DNA from 2 places in the Paraburkholderia sp. BR13439 genome. Region 2 is predicted to be linked to the other one. Evidence: riboswitches for the same ligand, from Rfam matches in the RefSeq annotation. Region 2 holds a riboswitch; the other holds the start of a gene.
The links. A riboswitch is a leader RNA that binds a small molecule or an ion and turns the genes downstream of it on or off. The one in region 2 is predicted to bind glycine.

Region 1 (10,046 bases), on a different contig from region 2:
TTAATGCTCTATTAGCGCCGCCATTGCAATAAAGGTGGCGCATTGGCGCTTATGGGCGCTTTATCTCGCCAACGAGCCGACAGTGCTGCCGTAGTCTTTTCTAATCGTTCCGAACGTCGTCTGCGGACATCCAATTAGGACTCCGCACGGCAAAACTCGTTCTCTAATTAGAGGATTCCACGCAAATGAAAAGCCTTTTACTTCCTGCCGCAATCGTCGCCTTCTTCGCGGGAAGTTCCGCTCATGCACAGAGCAGCGTCACCTTATACGGTGTCCTCGACACAGGTATCAATTTCACATCGAATGCGGGCGGCCACCATGCGTGGGCAATGGTCAGCGGCGATGTGTCGGAGACGCGCTTTGGTCTGAAGGGAACCGAAGACCTGGGTGGCGGGCTGAGTGCTATTTTCACTCTGGAAAATGGCACGAATTTGAACAACGGCCAATTGAATGAGGGCGGCCGCCTTTTCGGGCGTCAAGCCTTTGTCGGTTTGAACTCGGCGAGCTATGGCACATTTACGATGGGGCGGCAGTACGACGCAACCGTTGACATGTGGAGTTCGTTTACGGGGGCAGGCAACGCTATCGGCGACCTTGCCGCTCACCCATTCGATAACGACAACGCCGACTACGACTATCGCTTGAACAATTCGGTCAAGTACCTCAGTCCAACGATTGCGGGCTTCCAGTTCGAAGGCGTGTACGGCTTCAGCAACTCGACGAACTTTGCTGACAACCGGGCATACAGCGCAGGGGTCACCTACGCAACGGGGCCGTTCTCCGCCGCGGTGGCATACATACGCCAGAATGGCAGCAACCTCACCACCACAGGTGCGGTAGCAGGCGACGGCGTCTTTACCGGTTCGCATCAGCAGAACATCGACGCCGGCGTCAAGTGGACGTTTAGCGACGGGTCGAACGTCGCGCTGGCTTACTCGCACGTCGACGTCTACAACCCGACGGCCAACGGGTACGCGCCGAACATCGGCACGCAGACATGGACCTCCTGGAAATTCGATAACGTGGAGGTCAACGGGACATATTTCTTGAACCCCGCGTTGTTCCTCGCCGGCGCGTATACCTATACGCACGGGAATCTGAACGACACAGGCGGCGGCTCGAGTCAGAACTGGCATCAGGTGTCGCTGATGCTGAACTATTTGCTCAGCAAGCGGACGTCCGTGTATGTGCAGGGTGCTTATCAGCACACGAACGGAAAAACCGGTACAGACCTGGACTCGGCGCATATCATCGGCTCATCAGACCTCTCTTCCACAGGCAATCAGATGGTCTATCGCGTAGCCTTGATGCATACGTTCTGACGAGTCTCAATGCATTGTGAGACGGGGCAAAGGCTCCGTCTCAATGCTGCTGCGGCGAAGTCGCAAAATTGAGACAAACGCATGAGTTCCGAGAAGTGATGCCAGCTGCACCCATAGAATCAAAGACTTGCAGGGAGACGCGCCGCTTGGCACGATGCTTGTATGTATAAAGTAGAAGACAGTGTAGCGCTCCCAGCAGCGCTTACGGAGTGCGCGGAGACGACTGCCAGCGCTAATGCACGAGGCGGCCGATGCTTTTCTTAGGAGGGTTTTGTGGTTGATTACATTGTTGTCGGAGGCGGCCCAGCTGGTTGCGCAACCGCCGGTCGCTTGACCGAGGATTCGAATGTCTCCGTCCTGTTGTTTGAGCAGGGGCCGCGCGACGTCAATCCCTACATTCACATGCCGGCAACGTATTTCAAGACAGCCAAGGGCAATCTGCTGACCCGTTACCGCCTGCAGCCGCAGCGACAACAGAACATGGTCACACCAGAGATGGTGCAAGGCCGCGTGCTTGGCGGTGGAAGCTCCGTCAACGCGATGGTCTACATGCGCGGATGCCCGGAAGACTACGACGGCTGGGCTTCGATGGGCCTCGATGGCTGGAGCTATGCCGATGTTTTGCCTTATTTCCGAAAGGCAGAGGACAACGAGCGCTTCGCCGGCCCAGAGCATGGTACGGGCGGCCCGCTGGGAGTTTCTGACCAGCGCTACACCCACTATCTGACCAAAGCCTGGTTGCGAGCGTGTCAGGAAATGGGCATCAACTACAACCAGGACTTTAACTCCGGAAAGCAGGCGGGTTGCGGTCTCTACCAGACGATGACGCGGGATGGAAAGCGATGCAGCGCCGCGGTCGCGTATCTCAATCCGGCGCGCAACCGGAAGAACCTGACCATCAAGACCGATTCCCGCGTGGTGCGCATCGTCGTCGAGAACGGACGGGCGGTTGGCGTGGAGCACGTCGAAAATGGTCAACGGAAGATTGTCCGCGCGGAGCGCGAAGTCATCATCTCCGCTGGCGCAATCGGCTCCCCCCATCTGTTGATGCTTTCCGGCATCGGTCCGGCTGAACAACTTCGCAAGGCCGGCGTGTCGGTGGTACATGACCTCCCGGGCGTGGGCGAGAACTTCCAGGACCACATGGATATGTTCCTCATTTACGACCTGACCGGTGAGCACAGTTACGACCGCTACAAGAAATTCCGCAACCAGGTCAGCGCGGGTCTCGAATACGCGCTGTTCCGTAGCGGCCCGGTGAGTTCCAACATCTGCGAAGGCGGACTCGTCTGGTACGGCGCCGAGGATGACCCTCTTCCTAATCTGCAGTATCACTTTCTGCCGGGCGCTGGCGTCGAAGAAGGTGCAGACGAGACACCGAGCGGCAACGGTCTGACGCTGAACGTGTACCAGACACGTCCGCGCTCACGCGGCACGATACGCATCGCCAGCGCCGACCCTGCAGTGCCGCCTCTCGTCGACCCGAACTACCTGTCGGACCCGTACGATGCCGAAGTGCTGGCGGAAGGCGTCCGGATTGGTCAGGAGACGCTTGCACAGAAAGCCATGAGCAAGTACGTGAGGGCACCGTATCGTCCTGGCGGTATTCTTCGCACAAAGGAAGAGCGAATCCGTTTCGTCCGCGAGACGGGGCAAGGCGCACTTCACCCGTCAGGCGCCTGCCGGATGGGCACGGACGACATGTCGGTTGTGGATACGACGTTCCGTGTTCACGGGCTGGAAGGCCTCCGTGTAACCGACACGTCGGTCTTGCCAGCACTCGTCTCGGGGAACACGACTGCTCCGACGATTATGCTCGCCGAACGACTCGCCGACTTCATCAAACGGGGCGCGACATCGGCGGTGTCGGAAACGACCGAGATGCCGAGCGTCGACCTGGAACGATTCCGACGCGCCAAGATGCCTTCCTGAATTGAAAGCCGAAGGCGAAAAACCGTGACGCTCGGACCGGATGCGTTCAGGGGTTTCGCCTGCGGTGCAGCACTGATATCTCATTGCGAACACGGGAGAGACCGCTGATTCAACAGCGGCGCCGACGGAGCAACCGCCCCGGAAACTCTCAGGCCAAAGGACCGTGTCGCATCAACATCTGGAGAGCGGCGCATCAGGCGCCCACCGAAGGAGATTCTCTGGTTGAAACCCCGGAGAAGGAAACTCTCAGGTACATGGACAGATGGGGCATGCGGATTACGCCGCATTAGCTTTGACTGGACGTGTGCAAATGAAAAAAGTTGCAGTTATCGGCGCCGGCATCACCGGGGTGACCACCGCTTACGCACTCGCGAAACGCGGTCTCGACGTGACCGTGTACGAAAAGAATCGCTATGCGGCCATGGAAACGTCGTTCGCGAATGGTGGGCAACTTTCGGCGAGTAACGCGGAAGTCTGGAATAGTACGGCCACCGTACTCAAAGGACTCAAATGGATGACGACAGCGGACGCTCCGCTCTTACTCAACCCTGCGCCTTCCTGGCACAAGTACTCGTGGATGGGCGAATTCTTGCGCCAGATTCCGAATTACAAGTCCAACACGGTCGATACAGTGCGCCTCGCCATCATGGCGCGCGAGCATCTGTACGCAATCGCCGAGCAGGAAGGCTTTGACTTCAACCTCGAGAAGCGGGGCATTCTGCACATTTACGCGGACCGCGCCGGTTTCGAGGCTGCGTCTGCGGTCAACGTCCTGCTGCGTGAGGGTGGCCTCGACCGCAGGTCGGTCACCCCACGGGAAATGAAGCAGATTGAGCCGACCCTCCGGGGCGAGTTCTACGGCGGCTTCTTCACACCCTCGGATTCCACCGGTGACATCCACAAATTCACGCGGGGTTTGGCCGAAGCTTGTCGTCGCAAGGGCGTCCATTTCCACTACGACACTGACATCACCTCAATCGCCCGCGAAACCGACGGCTTACGGATCCACTCGACTGCTGGTGGCGACCGCCGACGAAACGATGTGGTCGACGGGGTGGTTGTATGTGCAGGGGTTCACAGCCGCCGATTTGCAGCCATGTTCGGGGACCACGTGAACATCTATCCTGTGAAGGGATATTCGATTACGGTCAACCTCGATGACGAAAAGAGTCAACAGGCAGCCCCTTGGGTAAGCCTGCTCGATGATGCGGCCAAAATCGTGACGAGCCGATTGGGTGTCGACCGCTTCCGGGTCGCAGGCACCGCGGAGATCAACGGCTTCAACAAGGATATCCGGGCTGACCGCGTCGCGCCCCTCACCGACTGGGTACGGCGCTATTTCCCCGACTGCTCGACCGCACGCGTTATTCCATGGGCGGGGCTGCGCCCGATGATGCCCAACATGCTTCCCAAGGTTGGTCCTGGCAAACAGGACGGCGTGTTCTACAACACCGGACACGGACACCTCGGCTGGACGCTCTCGTGCGCAACAGCGGAGTTGCTGGCAGACAGCGTTGAGTCCTCCCACCTCCGCTCAGTGCGTGCGGCCGTAAGCGCCTGACCTTGCCCGACGTATCGCCACTCGCCTGACCTTGTCTTTTGACGCGGTCACGCGGGTGGCGCTCGCGTATCTGAACTCAATCCAAAGACTACGGGACCGCGTCCCGTCGAACGCCGCTCAGTCGCCAGCGGCCAGAACAGACGACGCGCAAAACGCGCGAGGTGACCTATGTATAACAAAAAAAAGGTGACGCTCAAGGCCAAAATGCTCGCGGCCGTCGCGCTTGCCGTAACAGCCGGATTCTTTGTTTGCATCGCGAGCATCAGTATCCGTGTAGGTGCCTCCCAGAAAGATGCGGCTGTTCGGTACGCACAGGAGCTTGCTCGCACCAACGCCGTTCAGGTCGCCGGGGAACTCGACGCGACGATGGATATCGCAGCCAACCTGGCTGATTCGTTGGTGGCAATGCGAACCCGGGGCATTGCTGACCGCCATGTGGCGGATGACATGCTCCGGTCGGCACTCGAATCCCACAAGTCATTCCTGGGCATCGCCGGAGCCGAATGCGTTCGATGGCAAAGACCAGATGTACGTCGGCACACCCGGGACTAATACTACCGGACGGTACCTGCCCTACTGGAATCGCGCCGCTGGCTCCATAGCGGTGGAGGCCAGTACGAACTACGACTCGCAAAATCAGGACGGCGAGTAATACCAGATTCCGAAGAAAACAGGCCACCCGCTTGACACGGAACCGTACACCGGACAAGCCGGCGGCAAGCAGGTCATGATGACGACCCTGTGACGCAGCAGTACGCGGATGAGCGCGCCCCCGAATCAGGCTTCCTGGACGGCGGGTTTGCCGAAGCGCGCTGCAGAGAATCGCCCAAGTTGGTCCCTCTGCGGCGGCCGGCCTGTCACGCAGTCCGCGATAATCTTGGCTGTGGGAGCTGAACCAGTCAGCCCAAGGTGGCCGTGTCCGAAGGCAAGCCAGAGATTTTTTCGGTCAGGTGCCTGACCCAGAACGGGCATTGAATCGGGCATGCAGGGACGGTGTCCCATCCACGTGGTCGCGCCACGCGTCGTATTCAACGATGGCAGTCCTGCCCGGGCATGGTGTTCGAGAAGGGTTGCTCGCCGCTCATTACCCGGGCGCTGAGTGCCGCCAAATTCGACTGTGCCTGCAATACGCAGACCGCTTTCCATCGGCGTGATAAAGACCTTCCTGTCAGCAAGCACGATTGTGCGCGAGAGATGCGTATCCGATTGGGGGACATGCAGGTGGTACCCGCGCTGAGTTTCCAGCGGCACTGAAAGGCCGACAGAGCGCAGTAGTACGTTCGACCACGCGCCCGACGCGAGAACCACGTGCGTGGCGCTGAACACGCGGTCGCCCGCGCGAACCACCCAGTTCAGCGCGTTCGATTCAAGCGTCGTGACGCTGGCCCGTTCAAACGCGACACCACGCAGACGGGCCGCGTCTGCGATTGCGCGCGCATAGGCGAGCGGGTCGCGAAGCCAGTGGTCGTCCGGAAGGAGGAGGCCGACAACGTAGTCTGGCGACACATCACGCTCAATTTCTCGAATCGACTTTCGGTCGAGCTTCTGCATACGCATCCCAAGCTGGGACTTTAGCGCCCAGGCAAACGCGTCTTTTGCTAGCGATACTTCTGAGGGGTAGAGATGCAACTGCCCAGTCTGGCGCATCTGCTGCGCAAAGCCGACATCGGTTGCCAGCTCTTTGTGGTCGCGTGGCGCATGGTGAAGCAGCCATTCCAGTGACTCGGCAGTTTTGTACACGCGAGCTGGCTCGGCCGACTTTACGAACTGGAACAACCATGACGCAGCGAACGGGAAATAGAGCGGTGGGACATACAGCGGCCCCTTCGGGTTGCACATCATCTTGATGGCACCCGACAGAACTCCGGGAAGGGCGAGCGGCGCAAAGGAATGATACGAAAGCGCGCCTGCGTTGCCGCCCGAACATTCACCGGCGGGCTCTCCTTTGTCCACGACCGTTACAGCCAGGTTGCGCTTTGCCAGTTCGTGCGCGATAGCGAGGCCAACGATTCCGGCGCCCACGACTATCACATCATTTTTGTTTGCATACATGAATGAGAGGGGCTATTCAACAAGAGCGGCTGCACGTGAGCAACCGGCTGATTAGATCGTTGTGTGTCTGTGCCGGATGAACCGACGGTTCTCAAACCTAGACGGGTTCGAAATCGACGTCAGTCCTACGCGCGAAGGCGAGCAATGCCCCGGCTCAACGAAGCTCCGGCATCGGGCCGGTACATGCACGTCAAGCCGCACGTTCGATGGCCAGAAAGGCCGGACGGCCGCCACGCTGCGGATAAACCTGCCAGGAGCCGTCACCGTGTCTGAAGAAAATGATGGCGTACGGACTGTCGATGCGTGACACGGTGACGCTCCTCTTCTGGTTAGTGGCGCCGCGTGAGATACGAATCGAGGTCCGCTGAGCACCGCCAAACCATTTTTCGATTTGCCCGTGAAGCGAAGTTGAGGCGGTAGTCATTGCAATCTCCTGAAGGCCGCAACCGGAAGCATTCGAGGAGGACTCGAACCTCGCGGTTGGCGTGAGGATTTCTGCAAGCTTTATGCCGATTTCGCGAGGAGATGCGGAATGGTGATGTGTGAGAGCCCTTGGGCTTCGCCGGCTAGGGGCCGGCGAGTTTCATTGAATGTCCCGTTCGAGGCTCACCGTGAGATTTCTCAGGCATGAGACGAGTCAGGCAGCGACGGGCGTCTCAAAGATGATTTCGTAAGACTCCGACAATTTGCCCCGAACTCTCGCGAAGCCCCGCGGAGCGGGCAGGCACAAGCAGAGAAGGATTTAGGGACGCATCAAAAGCAGATTGGCATGGACGTTGCAGTAGAGACGCATAAAAAAGGCGTAACGAAAACGTCTTCCCTTTCTGTGTCGCGGTCGAATTCTTTTTTGTCAGGCCGTGGCCCTACACTATCAGGAGATGCTGGAATGTCGTCAGGAGATATTGTGAGCGAGCGTCGTACAGAAGATATCCTGCGTGAAGACGCAGAGACGCTGCACCGCTTCGGCTATGCTCAGGAGTTGTCGCGGCGTATGTCCGCGTTCGGGAATTTCGCCGTTTCGTTTATGGTTATCGGCGTGTTCTTCGGCGTCTCGGTGAACATGCAACAAGGACTCGGCACGGCCGGGATGTTCGGGCTGACCGTGATGTGGCTGGTGGGCGGTGTTATTGCACTCGCGACGGCCCTTTCGCTAGGTGAAATCAGCTCGGCCATCCCCACGGCAGGCGGCCTCTATCACTGGTCATCTGTTCTCGGTGGTCGCGGCTGGGGATGGGCGACGTCGTGGATAAATCTGCTTGCCTACGTCTTCTCGATGGGCGGTACGGCCGTCGCCACGTATCTGGTCTTCAACCAGATGATTCTCAATGAGATTTTCCAGATTGATACGTCGCACTGGGGCTACTGGGAACAGTTGCTCGGCGTGTCAGTGCTGATGGTGACCTGGGCGATTTTCAACCACGTAGGCGTGAAGACGCTGTCCCGGCTCGTGGAGATTGGTGCCTACATCACCTTCGTCGGAGCGACTGCGCTGTGCGGGATGATGCTTTATAACATTCACCCCGCGAACCTCACGCACCTGTTCGACTTCGTCAACAACACGGGTGCAGCCGGCGGCGATGTCGTTCCGCGTACAACGAATCCCCTGCTCATCTGCGGATACGCTTTGCTGCTCCCGATGTGGCTGGTTACCAGTTACGACGCATCTGCGCACGTTTCCGAAGAAACTGTGGACGCTACTCGCGCCGTTCCTCGTGCGATGAAGAACTCGGTGCTGTTCTCCGTCATCCTCGGACTCGCGCTGTTTGTGATTTTTGGCCTCGCAATGCACGACCCCGCTGAGATTGCGAAGAAGGGGCCCGATGGATTCCTGAAGCTCTACCAAGAAGTTGTGGCACCGCAATGGCTAAAGCACTTCGTCGCGGCTTCCATCACGATTTCTGTGTACATGTGCGGTGCAAGCTGCATGACCGGCTTCTCGCGGGCACTGTATTCGTTTGCTCGCGACGGCGGACTCCCCAAAGGCTTTGCCAAGGTCTCGCCCAGCTTTCGTACGCCGGCCTCGGCAATCTGGTTTGGCGCGATTGCCGGGGTGGCCGTGACGCTCTATTCGTCGGCATTTGCGGCCCTGACAGCTGGCACGGCGCTCTTTTATCAGATTTGCTACGGTATGGCGATTCTCGCGGCGCTGTTCGCGAAGAATCGCAAATATGGTCCGTTCCGCCTCGGTGTCTGGTCGAAGCCATGCGGAATCGTCGCCGTTGTAGGTGGCGTCTTTATCGTCTGGGTTGGATTGCAACCGCCGACCGAAATCCTTCGTCAGTACTTCATCGGCCTCTTCGCCCTGCTCATCGTTGGCTGGTTCGGACTTGAGCGCCGCCGCTTTCGCGGGCCCCCCGTCGGAGTTGGGGCGGTCGAACAGTGCCAGCGCGAGGTTGAGTTGCAAGAGGTGGCGCTGAGTCACATGAAGTCGTAATGCAGAACGAGCGTGTGGACCACCACACGCTCTTTTTTGCTGACGAGAAACGCGCCGCGCAAAGCGAAGACCTACATGTCTGCCTTCCGAGACGCCTGTAGCGTTCCAGACTCAAAATAAGCGCCGCTCTACAAGTTCGCATGGACAAGACGTTACTCAAGGGACTGCACGTCCTTGAAGCAGTAGCAGATACGAATGGACGAGGTCGGACCGCCCGTGAGATTGCTGAGTTGACTGGCCTCTCGCTGTGCAATGTGCATCGAACCTTGCGGACCCTCGTTCACGCCGACTTCATCTCCCGCGAGGAAGCGACGGGCCGCTATTTCACTGGATTCAAGGTCCTCTCGATGGGCGGTCGCGGGATTGTTGATATCGACATACGACGCCTCGCCGCGCCACTCCTGGCTGAGCTTTCGCACCTTACTGGGGAGACTGCGTTCCTTGCGCTTCTTCAAGGAGACTCGATTTGTTGTGTCGATAGCGTTAGCGCGCGTGACCGTGTCTCTGCATCCCTGAGCATTGGGACCTCGGCGCCGGCCGACTCGACCGCGGCAGGTTTGGTCATCTTGGAGGCAAAGGCTGGCGGACCTCGAACGCCTGAAAGTCGCGACTGCTACCGACCAGGCGGCACGCCGGAAACCGCAATGTCGCCGTGGTCAGGCGCATTCGTCTGTATGGGAGGGTGGCGCCCTGCAATCGGGGAAATTGCCGCTGCCGTCTTCGACGGTCTCGGCGAGGCCAAGGC
Region 2 (10,046 bases):
GGTCCTGCAACGCGCGCTCAGGGTTGCCCGTCAACGCACGATACAGCTGCGGCGCGCGCCGCTTCACCTGGAAGGGGCCGGGCAAGTGACCATCGGCGTCGGGATTGTTGATGCCGCATCCGCGCGCGACGCATGATTGCATCACGTCCCAGATCTTCAGCAGACCCGCGCGCGTTTCTTCCTCGCTATGCCAGACACGTTCGTTTTCCCACATCAGCTGCGCGATGCTCTTGCCGCTCGACGCGCATAGCGCGAGCAACTCGTTGGCGGTGCGAAACGAGTGCGGAAGCTGATCGACGGCGCTCAACACCTTCGTGTTCGGTGCGCCAGCCGTCACGACGAAGCCGCCGCCGACCGACAGATAGGTCGACTCGCGCAGCGTCGCGCCTTGCGCATCGAACGCGAACAGCTTCAGGCCGTTCGGATGCTCGGGCAACGCCTGGCGATAAAACGCGATCTGCTCCTTCTGCACGAAAGGCACCTCGTGCGTGCCGAGCAGCGCGAGTTTGCGCGACGTGCGCACCGCTTCCAGCCGTTGCGCGATCGTGTCGGGATTCACGGTGTCGGGCGCATCGCCCATCAGGCCTAGCATCACGCCGCGATCGGTGCCGTGCCCCTTGCCGGTCGCGCCGAGCGAGCCGTACAGCTCCGCTTTCACCGCTGCGGTGGCATCGAGCAGCCCGTCGCGCTCGAGTCCCTGGACGAACATCAGCGCCGCGCGCATAGGCCCGACCGTATGCGAGCTCGACGGACCAATGCCGATTTTGAAGAGATCGAAAACGCTGACTGCCATGTACTGCTCCCTGCCTATAGATAAGAGTTTAGCGCGCCGCCAGCGGCAAGCACACGGCGAGCCACGCGGGCGGCGTCGGTGCGAGCTGCAGCGCGACTGGCGTAAAGCGTCCATCGAGACGCGCCGCCAGGTGAAACAGTTCCGCCGCGTTCTTCGGATCCCACCGACCCGAATAGCCGGGCAAGCCGGCCTCGCGACGTTTTGCATCGAACGCGACGTTCGAATGCACGAATTCCTCATGCGTCTGGGTGCCCATCGCAAACGGCACGAGCCAGTTCAGCGCGACGAGCAGCGTCGCGCCGTTCGCGCCCTTCTCCTGCAGCCAGTTGCGGTTGTGGCGGCGCGCGGCGAGCGCGGCCGTCACCAGCGGTTGCAGATCGTAGGTGACGTAGTGCAGCGCATCGCGCTCGCCGAAGTCGATCGTCGAGCCGTCCGGCGCGATGTTGTCGCCGATATGCTCGACGAACAGCCGTTGCGCGGCGTTGATCATCTTGCGATTGTCGAGCGTGAACGCGGCCATCGCGATCAGCTTGATACGGTGGCTTTGCCAATTGTTACGGAACGTGCCGGTGAGCGGCCGCGGCTGCGCGTCGATCTGTGCGATATAGCCGTTGGCGAACTTCGTCAGAAACGCCATCGCCGCATTGCGCGTTTTGACGGGCAGCGCGCTCGCTGTCATGTCGTAGGCGAGGATCAGCCCTTCGAAACCCGTTTCGTCGATCGGATCGAAGCTCGGCTGATAGGTCGTGACCCATGCATACAGCAGACGATCGACGAGCTTCAGGAAGCGGTCGTCGCTGGTCGCGCGCCACGCGAGCGCGGCATCGCGCAGCAGGTCGAGATCCTTCTGCGCTTCCACGCTCTGATCGTAGATGCCCTCGTGCGGCAGCGTGCCTTCGGTGTGCAGTTTCGCGAGCGCATGGGGCTGCTCGTTCAGATGCGCCTGCACGTTGGCGACGAGCGCCTTGACGCCGGGATCGGCATTGGTGCGCTCGCTCGTTTGCAGCGCCGGCGCCGCGCAGAAATTCATCGCGGCCTGCGCCTCGCGCAGCGGCAGCAGCACGGCCGCAGCGGCCAGCAGCACAGCGTAAGCGGGTCGCCACGGACGGAGACCCGCCGCCTCGTCCCGGCTTTGCATCAATCGCACCTTTCGCGCCATGCGAAACTCCTCGTTAGGCTGATTCGGTGTGTGATGTTAGCCGGTTGCGGCTTTCAACAACAGGATCGCGCGCGGACGCTGACGGACCTTCGCAGCGCCGCGCGTGACGTCCCTTGACTCGCTCTTACTCGTAGTCCGCGATCGGCACGCACGAGCAGAACAGGTTGCGATCGCCGTACACGTTGTCCGCACGACCGACCGGCGGCCAGTACTTGTTCGCGATCAGCGTCTTCAGCGGATACGCAGCGGTCTCGCGCGCATACGCATGCTTCCAGTCGTCGGCGATCACGACCGCCGCGGTGTGCGGCGCGTGCTTCAGCGGATTGTCCTCGCGGTCCGAGCGGCCTTCCTCGACCGCGCGGATTTCCTCGCGGATCGCGATCATCGCCTCGATGAAGCGATCGAGCTCTTCTTTCGACTCCGATTCGGTCGGCTCTACCATCAGCGTGCCCGGCACCGGGAAGCTCATCGTCGGCGCGTGAAAGCCGTAGTCGGCGAGGCGCTTGGCGACGTCGTCGACGGTGATGCCGCTCGTGTCCTTGATCGGACGGAGATCGAGAATGCACTCGTGCGCGACGAGACCGCCGGGGCCCGAGTACAGCACCGGATAGTGCGGCGCGAGCTTGTTAGCGACGTAGTTCGCGTTGAGGATCGCGGTTTCGGTCGCGGCGGTCAGATTCTTCGCGCCCATCATCGCGATGTACATCCACGAGATCGGCAGGATGGACGCCGAGCCGTATGGCGCGCCCGACACCGCGCCGATGCCGGTCTCCGCGCGCTGATAGCCCGACGAAGTCTGGTTCGGCAGGAACTGCGCGAGGTGCGCGCCGACCGCGACCGGACCGACGCCCGGTCCGCCGCCGCCGTGCGGAATGCAGAAGGTCTTGTGCAGGTTCAGGTGCGAGACGTCGCCGCCGAACTGGCCCGGCGCGCACAGGCCGACCATCGCGTTCATGTTCGCGCCGTCCACGTACACCTGGCCGCCGTGCGCATGCACGATCTCGCAGATTTCGCGGACGTTCTGCTCGAACACGCCGTGCGTCGACGGGTACGTGATCATGATCGCAGCGAGCTTATCGGCGTGCTGCGCGGCCTTCTTCTTCAGATCCTCGATATCGACGTTGCCCTGCGCGTCGCATGCGACGACCACGACCTGCATGCCGGCCATCTGCGCCGACGCCGGGTTCGTGCCGTGCGCCGAAGCGGGAATCAGACAGACGTTGCGATGCGCTTCGCCGCGCGACGCGTGATATGCGTGGATGATCAAGAGACCCGCGTACTCGCCCTGCGAGCCCGCGTTCGGTTGCAGCGACACGGCCGCATAGCCGGTTGCGGCGACCAGCATCTCTTCGAGCTGATCGATCATCTCGCGGTAGCCGACGGTCTGTTCGGCCGGTGCGAACGGATGGATCTGGCCGAACTCGGGCCACGTGACCGGCAGCATTTCCGAGGTCGCGTTCAGCTTCATCGTGCACGAGCCGAGCGGGATCATCGAGCGATCGAGCGCGAGGTCCTTGTCCGACAGGCTGCGCAGATAGCGCAGCATTTCCGTTTCCGAATGATGACGGTTGAACACATGATGCGTGAGGTACGCGCTCGTACGTTCGAGCGCGGCCGGCACCGACGCGGTGTTCGATGCGCTCAGCGCGGCGTCGAGCGCGTCGACTTGCGGCACGTCGCTCGCGAAGGCCGCTTGCGCGAACACCGCGAGCAGGTCGGCCAGATCGTGGCGCGTGGTGGTTTCGTCGATCGACAGACCGACTTGCGTCGCGCTCACGCGGCGCAGGTTGATGCGCCTGGCCGTGGCCGCGTCGTGCAGCGCTTGAGTGCGTGCGCCGGTGTCGAACGTGAGCGTGTCGAAGAAGGTTTCGTTGACGAGCTTGTAGCCGAGCTGCTTCGCGCCTTCGGCGAGCAGCGTGGCGATGCGGTTCACGCGCAGCGCGATCGTCTTCAGGCCGCGCGGGCCGTGATAGACCGCGTACATGCTCGCCATGATCGCGAGCAGCGCCTGTGCGGTACACACGTTCGAGGTCGCCTTCTCGCGGCGGATGTGCTGCTCGCGCGTTTGCAGCGCGAGACGCAGCGCGGGGTTGCCTTGCGCGTCGACGGTCACGCCGACCAGACGTCCCGGCATCTGCCGCTTGAATTCGTCGCGCACCGCGAGGTACGCGGCATGCGGGCCGCCGAAGCCGACCGGCACGCCGAAACGCTGGGTATTGCCGACCGCGACGTCCGCGCCCCATTCGCCCGGCGGCGTCAGAACCGTCAACGCGAGCAGGTCGGCGGCGACGACCACATGGCCGCCCGCCGCGTGGATCGCTTCGGTCAGCGCGCGGTAGTCGCGCACGTCGCCGTTCACGCCCGGATATTGCAGCAGCACGCCGAATGCGTTCGCATCGGCGGCTTCAGCAGCCGGGCCGACCTTCACTTCGATGCCGACCGGCGTCGCGCGCGTCTTCACGACTTCGATGGTTTGGGGCAATACGTCGTCGGCGACGAAGAACACGTTCGACTTCGGTTTGCCGACGCGTTGCAGCAGCGTCATCGCTTCGGCCGCGGCGGTCGCTTCGTCGAGCAGCGATGCGTTCGAGATCGCGAGGCCGGTCAGGTCGGTGACCATTTGCTGGAAGTTCAGCAGCGCTTCCAGACGGCCTTGAGAAATTTCAGGCTGGTACGGCGTGTACGCGGTGTACCACGCTGGATTTTCCAGCACGTTGCGCAGGATCACCGTCGGCGTATGGGCGTTGTAATAGCCCTGGCCGATGTAGGAGCGGAACACCTGGTTCTTGTCCGCGAGCTCGCGCAAGGCGGCGAGCGCTTCGGCTTCGCTCTTCGGTTGCGCGAAGGGGCCGAGCGGCAGCGTTTCGGTGCGGCGGATCGTCTTGGGGATGACGGCGTCGATCAATGCCGCGCGCGACGCGAAGCCGAGTGCTTCGAGCATCGCTTGCTGGTCGGCCGTATCCGGGCCGATATGCCGTTCGGCGAAGGCGTCGTGCACTTCGAGCGCGGCGAGCGAGAGAGGAGTGCGGTTCATCAGACGATCCGGGTGTTCGAGCTTCATGGGTGTTCCTGGCGGCGCGGCGCGCGCCATGGTGCGAGCGCCGCGCCTGACGGTTAAAACGAAAGTGAATCAGGCAGCGAGTCAGGTCGTAACTCAGGCGCCGATCGACTTCGCGTACGCGTCGGCGTCGAGCAGACGCTCGAGCGACGCGTCGGCGGCCGGCTTGATCTTGAACAGCCAGCTGTCGTACGGCGTGCTGTTGACGGTGTCCGGCGAGTCGCCGACGGCCGTGTTCGCTTCGATGACTTCGCCTGAAACCGGCGCGTAGATATCGGAAGCGGCCTTCACCGATTCGATCACGGCGACGGTGTCGCCCGCGGTCACGGACTTGCCGAGTTCCTGGACTTCGAAGAAGACGATGTCGCCGAGCGCTTCCTGCGCGTGGTCGGTGATGCCGACCGTCAGCGTGCCGTCCGCTTCGGTGCGGACCCATTCGTGCGATTCGGTGTATTTCAGATCGGCCGGGATGCTCATTGGATGCTCCTGAACGGTATGTTCGGTAGTGGTTTGAATGTAGGGGCGTGCGCCGGCCGCTTAGACCGCCAGCACCTTGCCGTTGCGCACGAACGGCAGTTTTACCACGCTTGCGGGACAGGCTTTGTCGCGAATCTGGACATGCACGGTGTCACCCGGCTGCACGCCTTTCGGCACGCGCGCGAAGGCGATCGACTCCTGCATGGTCGGCGAGAACGTGCCGCTGGTGATTTCGCCGTCGCCGTGCGGCGTGACGACTTTCTGATGCGCGCGCAGCACGCCGGCAGCCTTGCCGTTGTCCTTCAGCAGGATCAGGCCGACGAACCCGGCGCGCGAGCCGTCGGCTTCGAGGCTGCTCTTGCCGATGAAGTCGCGCGGTGAGGTGAGGTCGACGGTCCATGCGAGGCCGGCGTCGAGCGGCGAGACATTGTCGTCCATGTCCTGGCCGTAAAGATTCATGCCGGCTTCGAGGCGCAGCGTGTCGCGTGCGCCGAGACCGGCCGGGCGCACGCCTTGGGCGGCGAGCGCATTCCACAGCGCTTCGACATGCGTAGCGGGCAAGATGATCTCGAAACCGTCTTCGCCGGTGTAGCCGGTGCGCGCGACGGTCAGCTCGCCGAACGGCGTGCCGTCGATGCGCGCGGCGTTGAACGGCTTCAGCGCTTCGGTCGCGGCGCGCGCGGCCGGCACCGTTTGCCAGGCTTTTTCGCGCGCGTTCGGGCCTTGCACGGCGACGATCGCCAGATCGCGGCGCGGCGTGATGGTGAGGCCGAAGCCGCCTTCGGCGTTGAGCTGGCCGAACCAGGCGATGTCTTTGTCGGCGGTGCCGGCGTTGACGACCACGCGGAAGTGGTCTTCGCCGAAGTAATAGACGATCAGGTCGTCGATCACGCCGCCGTTCGGATTCAGCATGCAGGAGTAGAGCGCGCGGCCCGGAGTTTGCAGCTTCGCGACATTGTTCGCGAGCGCGTATTCGAAGAACGCGCGGACGCGCTCGCCGGTGAAGTCGACCACGCACATGTGGGACACGTCGAACATGCCGGCGTCGGTGCGCACCGCGCGATGTTCCTCGATCTGCGAGCCGTAGTTGACGGGCATGTCCCAGCCGCCGAAGTCGACCATGCGGGCATTGAGCGCACGGTGAGCGGCGTGGAGCGGGGTGTGTTTGAGTTCGGTCATGGGGCCTCGGGCGTCTCGCGGAACAAAAAAGGCCATGCGGCGCACTGCCTCGCGGCCTTGTGCCTGCGAGCGTGGTTCTGCATGACCCCTCTGTCCTCGATACCTGAGAGATTGCGCCGCCGCGACTGGCTCAATGAGCTCGATTCGTCACGGGGAAACGCGCGCCCCTTCGGTGGGCAGCTTGCCTGCGGTGCACGACGTGCGACGCGGATGGCTACTGCCGCTCTCCAGAGTGCGAAAAAACCGCCGGAAGACGGGTTTTTCGACGCGGTCGGTCCTTTTGCCTGAGAGTTTGCGGGTGTGCCCCTTCGGCGGCGCGGCCTGCGATTTTTCGCTTGCCAGCACGCTCTCCCGACGCGTGCGGCGAATGTACGCGACGGGCCTGGGCTTGTCAAATAAAGGGCCGGGAGCGCTCACTCGCCGATCGCATGAGCCGCATTGTCCAGTTCCTGGTTCAGCACGCGCTGTTCTTCCGCGGACAAACCGCCACCGTGCTGCGTGGCCATGTCACGCGCTTCCTGACGGATCGTCTCGAGGCGGTGATGCAGCGCGGCGCCTTGCGGCGGTGGGTAATAGCCCTGATTCACCCGAGTGTCGATACGGCGCGCGAGATTGTCGATGCGGCCCTCGACCTGATGCAGGCGCTGGTCCGCGATCTGCTGCGGAGTGGGGCTCGGGTGCGGGGCCGGCGGCGGCGTTACCACGCAGGCGGCGACTGAGCCGAGCAGCGCGCATGCAACAAGGGCACGGATGATTCGAGACATGGATTCTCCAGGAGTCGTTGTCGTATCGATTGCTACCTCGCTAGCAACGGATGACGAGGAACGCCCGCTGACTCGGCAGCGGGCGAATTTGTAACGTTATGTTCCTTTCTGGAACGTCAGGAAAAGCCCGCCGACGGCCTTTGCGGCGCGGAAGGTCATCCTGTTTTCGGTACACAGACCGCGCGAGCACGGTGCCACGCGCAGCGATGCAGGGCTCAGCGAATGCGCTCGAACGGCAGCCGCACGCCCTGCTCGGAGCTGCGCGCGGCCAGTTCGATGATCGTCATTACGTCGACCGCGTCGCGCGTGCTGACCGGAAATGCGACGCCGTTCTGGATCGTGTCGGCCAACGCAATATAGAAGCCTGCGTACTCGCCGTTGCGGGTGGGCAATTCACGCTCGACTTCCTGGTCGCCTTCGAGCACGCGCAGCACGCCGGGGGTGTTGCCGGCGCCGAAGCCTGCGTCGCCGGGGCGCAGGCCGGCTTTCAGCTGATCTTCCTGGGTGTCGAGGCCGTGTTTCACATAGCTGCCGCGCGTTCCATGGATCGCAAAGCGCGGTCCCGGCAACGCGGTCAGCGCGCTTGCATGCAGCACGACCTCGAACTCCTCGTAGCCGAGCTGGATGTGCACGTAGTCGGGTGCGCTTGCGTCGTCGCGGTGCGTGCGCACCGTCGCCGAGACGGTCTGCGGTGCGCCGAAGAGGGCAAGCGTCTGATCGATCAGATGCGGACCGAGATCGAACAGCAGACCGCCGCCGCGCGTCACATCTTCGCGCCAGCGCTGACGCACGCCCGGCCGGAAGCGGTCGAAATGCGATTCGTAATGCGTGACGCGACCCAGTTCCACGCGCGCGAGCAGGTCGCGTACGGTCAGAAAATCGCCGTCCCAGCGGCGGTTGTGAAAGGGTGCGAACAGCTTGCCGCGGGCGAGCGCGATATTGGCAAGTGTGTGGGCGTCGGCGGCACTCAGCGTGACAGGCTTGTCGACGACCACGTGCTTGCCGGCTTCGAGCGTGCGGCGCGCGAGGTCGAAGTGGGTGTCGTTGGGCGTCGCGATCACGACACAGTCGATGTCGTCGAGCGCGAGCAGCGCGTCGAGATCGGCGACGATCTTCGCGTGCGGATAGTCGGCGTGCGCGCGCTCGGATTGCCCGGTCGCAATCGCGGCGACGCTCGCGCGTCCGCAACGTTCGATCACCGGTGCGTGAAACGTCGCGCCGGCGAAGCCGTAGCCCATCAATCCAATCTTCAGCGATGCGGACATGCGATTCTTCCTGGAGGAACGGCGCGCCGCCTTGCCACCGCGGCGGCGGCGCGCAATCTCATCATTGTGGCATTTGTGGGCTGGACCGGGGGCTGAGCATGACCCCCATCGCGCAGTCCATCGCGGTTGTCCATGTTAACATCGCACCTCTCGCGCGCATCGAGCCGCGCACCATGTCCCGGGCCTTCGGCCGGCGCCTCCCGCCGGTCCGACCTCAGCGGCCCTCAACCGTCTTACCCATCCACAAACGATGTCCGCAGGCCTGAACCCCGCTCAAAGTGAAGCGGTCCGTTATCTCGACGGTCCCTGTCTCGTACTCGCCGGCGCCGGCAGTGGCAAGACGCGCGTGATCACGCAGAAAATCGCTCACCTGATCGAAGCGAAGGGCTTCGAGCCACGCCACATCGCCGCCGTCACGTTCACGAACAAGGCCGCGGCGGAAATGCGCGAGCGCGTCGGCAAGCTGCTCGAAGGCAAGACGCTGACCGCGCCGGGCAAGGAAGGCCGCAAGGTGCCCGTGAACCAGCTGACGGTGTGTACCTTCCACTCGCTCGGCGTGCAGATCCTGCGGCAGGAGGCGGAACACGTCGGACTGAAGCCGCAGTTCTCGATCATGGATTCCGACGACTGCTTCGGCATGATCCAGGAACAGGTCGGCTCGACGGACAAGGGCTTCATCCGCAAGATCCAGTCGATCATCTCGCTGTGGAAGAACGGCCTGATCATGCCCGAGCAGGCGATCGCGACCGCATCGACCGAGGACGAGCATCAGGCGGCGATCGTCTATCGCAACTACGTGGCGACGCTGCATGCATATCAGGCGGTCGATTTCGACGATCTGATCCGCCTGCCCGCCGAGCTGTTCGCGAGCAACGAGCAAGTGCGCGACCGCTGGCAGAACAAGCTGCGCTATCTGCTGATCGACGAATATCAGGACACCAATGCGTGCCAGTACGAACTGGTGAAGCTGCTGGCCGGCAAGCGCGCGGCGTTCACGGCGGTCGGCGACGACGACCAGGCGATCTACGGCTGGCGCGGCGCGACGCTCGAGAACCTCGGCCAGCTCGGCAAAGATTTTCCGAATCTGCACCTGATCAAGCTCGAGCAGAATTACCGCTCGACGGTGCGCATCCTGACCGCCGCGAACAACGTGATCGCGAACAACCCGAAGCTGTTCGAGAAGAAGCTGTGGTCCGAGCACGGCATGGGCGACACGATCACGGTGACGGGCTGCAACGACGAGGAGCACGAGGCGGAGTCGGTCGTGTTTCGGCTGTCCGCGCACAAGTTCGAGCGGCGCGCGAATTTCCGCGACTACGCGATCCTCTATCGCGGCAACTTCCAGGCGCGC

Region 1: another riboswitch for glycine. It lies ahead of AB3X96_RS37665 (D-amino acid dehydrogenase); the one in region 2 lies ahead of gcvT (glycine cleavage system aminomethyltransferase GcvT).

The regions. Positions count from the first base shown of each region.
Region 1 is NZ_JBFPKN010000033.1:213-10,258, forward strand. It holds gene AB3X96_RS37655 (porin) at 186-1,322, shown strand; gene AB3X96_RS37660 (GMC family oxidoreductase) at 1,596-3,254, shown strand; glycine riboswitch at 3,337-3,428, shown strand; gene AB3X96_RS37665 (D-amino acid dehydrogenase) at 3,565-4,815, shown strand; gene AB3X96_RS37670 (hypothetical protein) at 4,984-5,367, shown strand; gene AB3X96_RS37675 (NAD(P)/FAD-dependent oxidoreductase) at 5,593-6,837, opposite strand; gene AB3X96_RS37680 (hypothetical protein) at 7,058-7,291, opposite strand; gene AB3X96_RS37685 (APC family permease) at 7,754-9,301, shown strand; gene AB3X96_RS37690 (IclR family transcriptional regulator) at 9,442-10,046, shown strand, end outside.
Region 2 is NZ_JBFPKN010000001.1:151,941-161,986, reverse strand. It holds gene AB3X96_RS00790 (L-serine ammonia-lyase) at 1-793, opposite strand, end outside; gene AB3X96_RS00785 (alginate lyase family protein) at 822-1,952, opposite strand; gene gcvP (aminomethyl-transferring glycine dehydrogenase) at 2,077-5,013, opposite strand; gene gcvH (glycine cleavage system protein GcvH) at 5,107-5,487, opposite strand; gene gcvT (glycine cleavage system aminomethyltransferase GcvT) at 5,548-6,666, opposite strand; glycine riboswitch at 6,747-6,907, opposite strand; glycine riboswitch at 6,928-7,030, opposite strand; gene AB3X96_RS00765 (hypothetical protein) at 7,080-7,430, opposite strand; gene AB3X96_RS00760 (oxidoreductase) at 7,646-8,695, opposite strand; gene AB3X96_RS00755 (UvrD-helicase domain-containing protein) at 8,946-10,046, shown strand, end outside.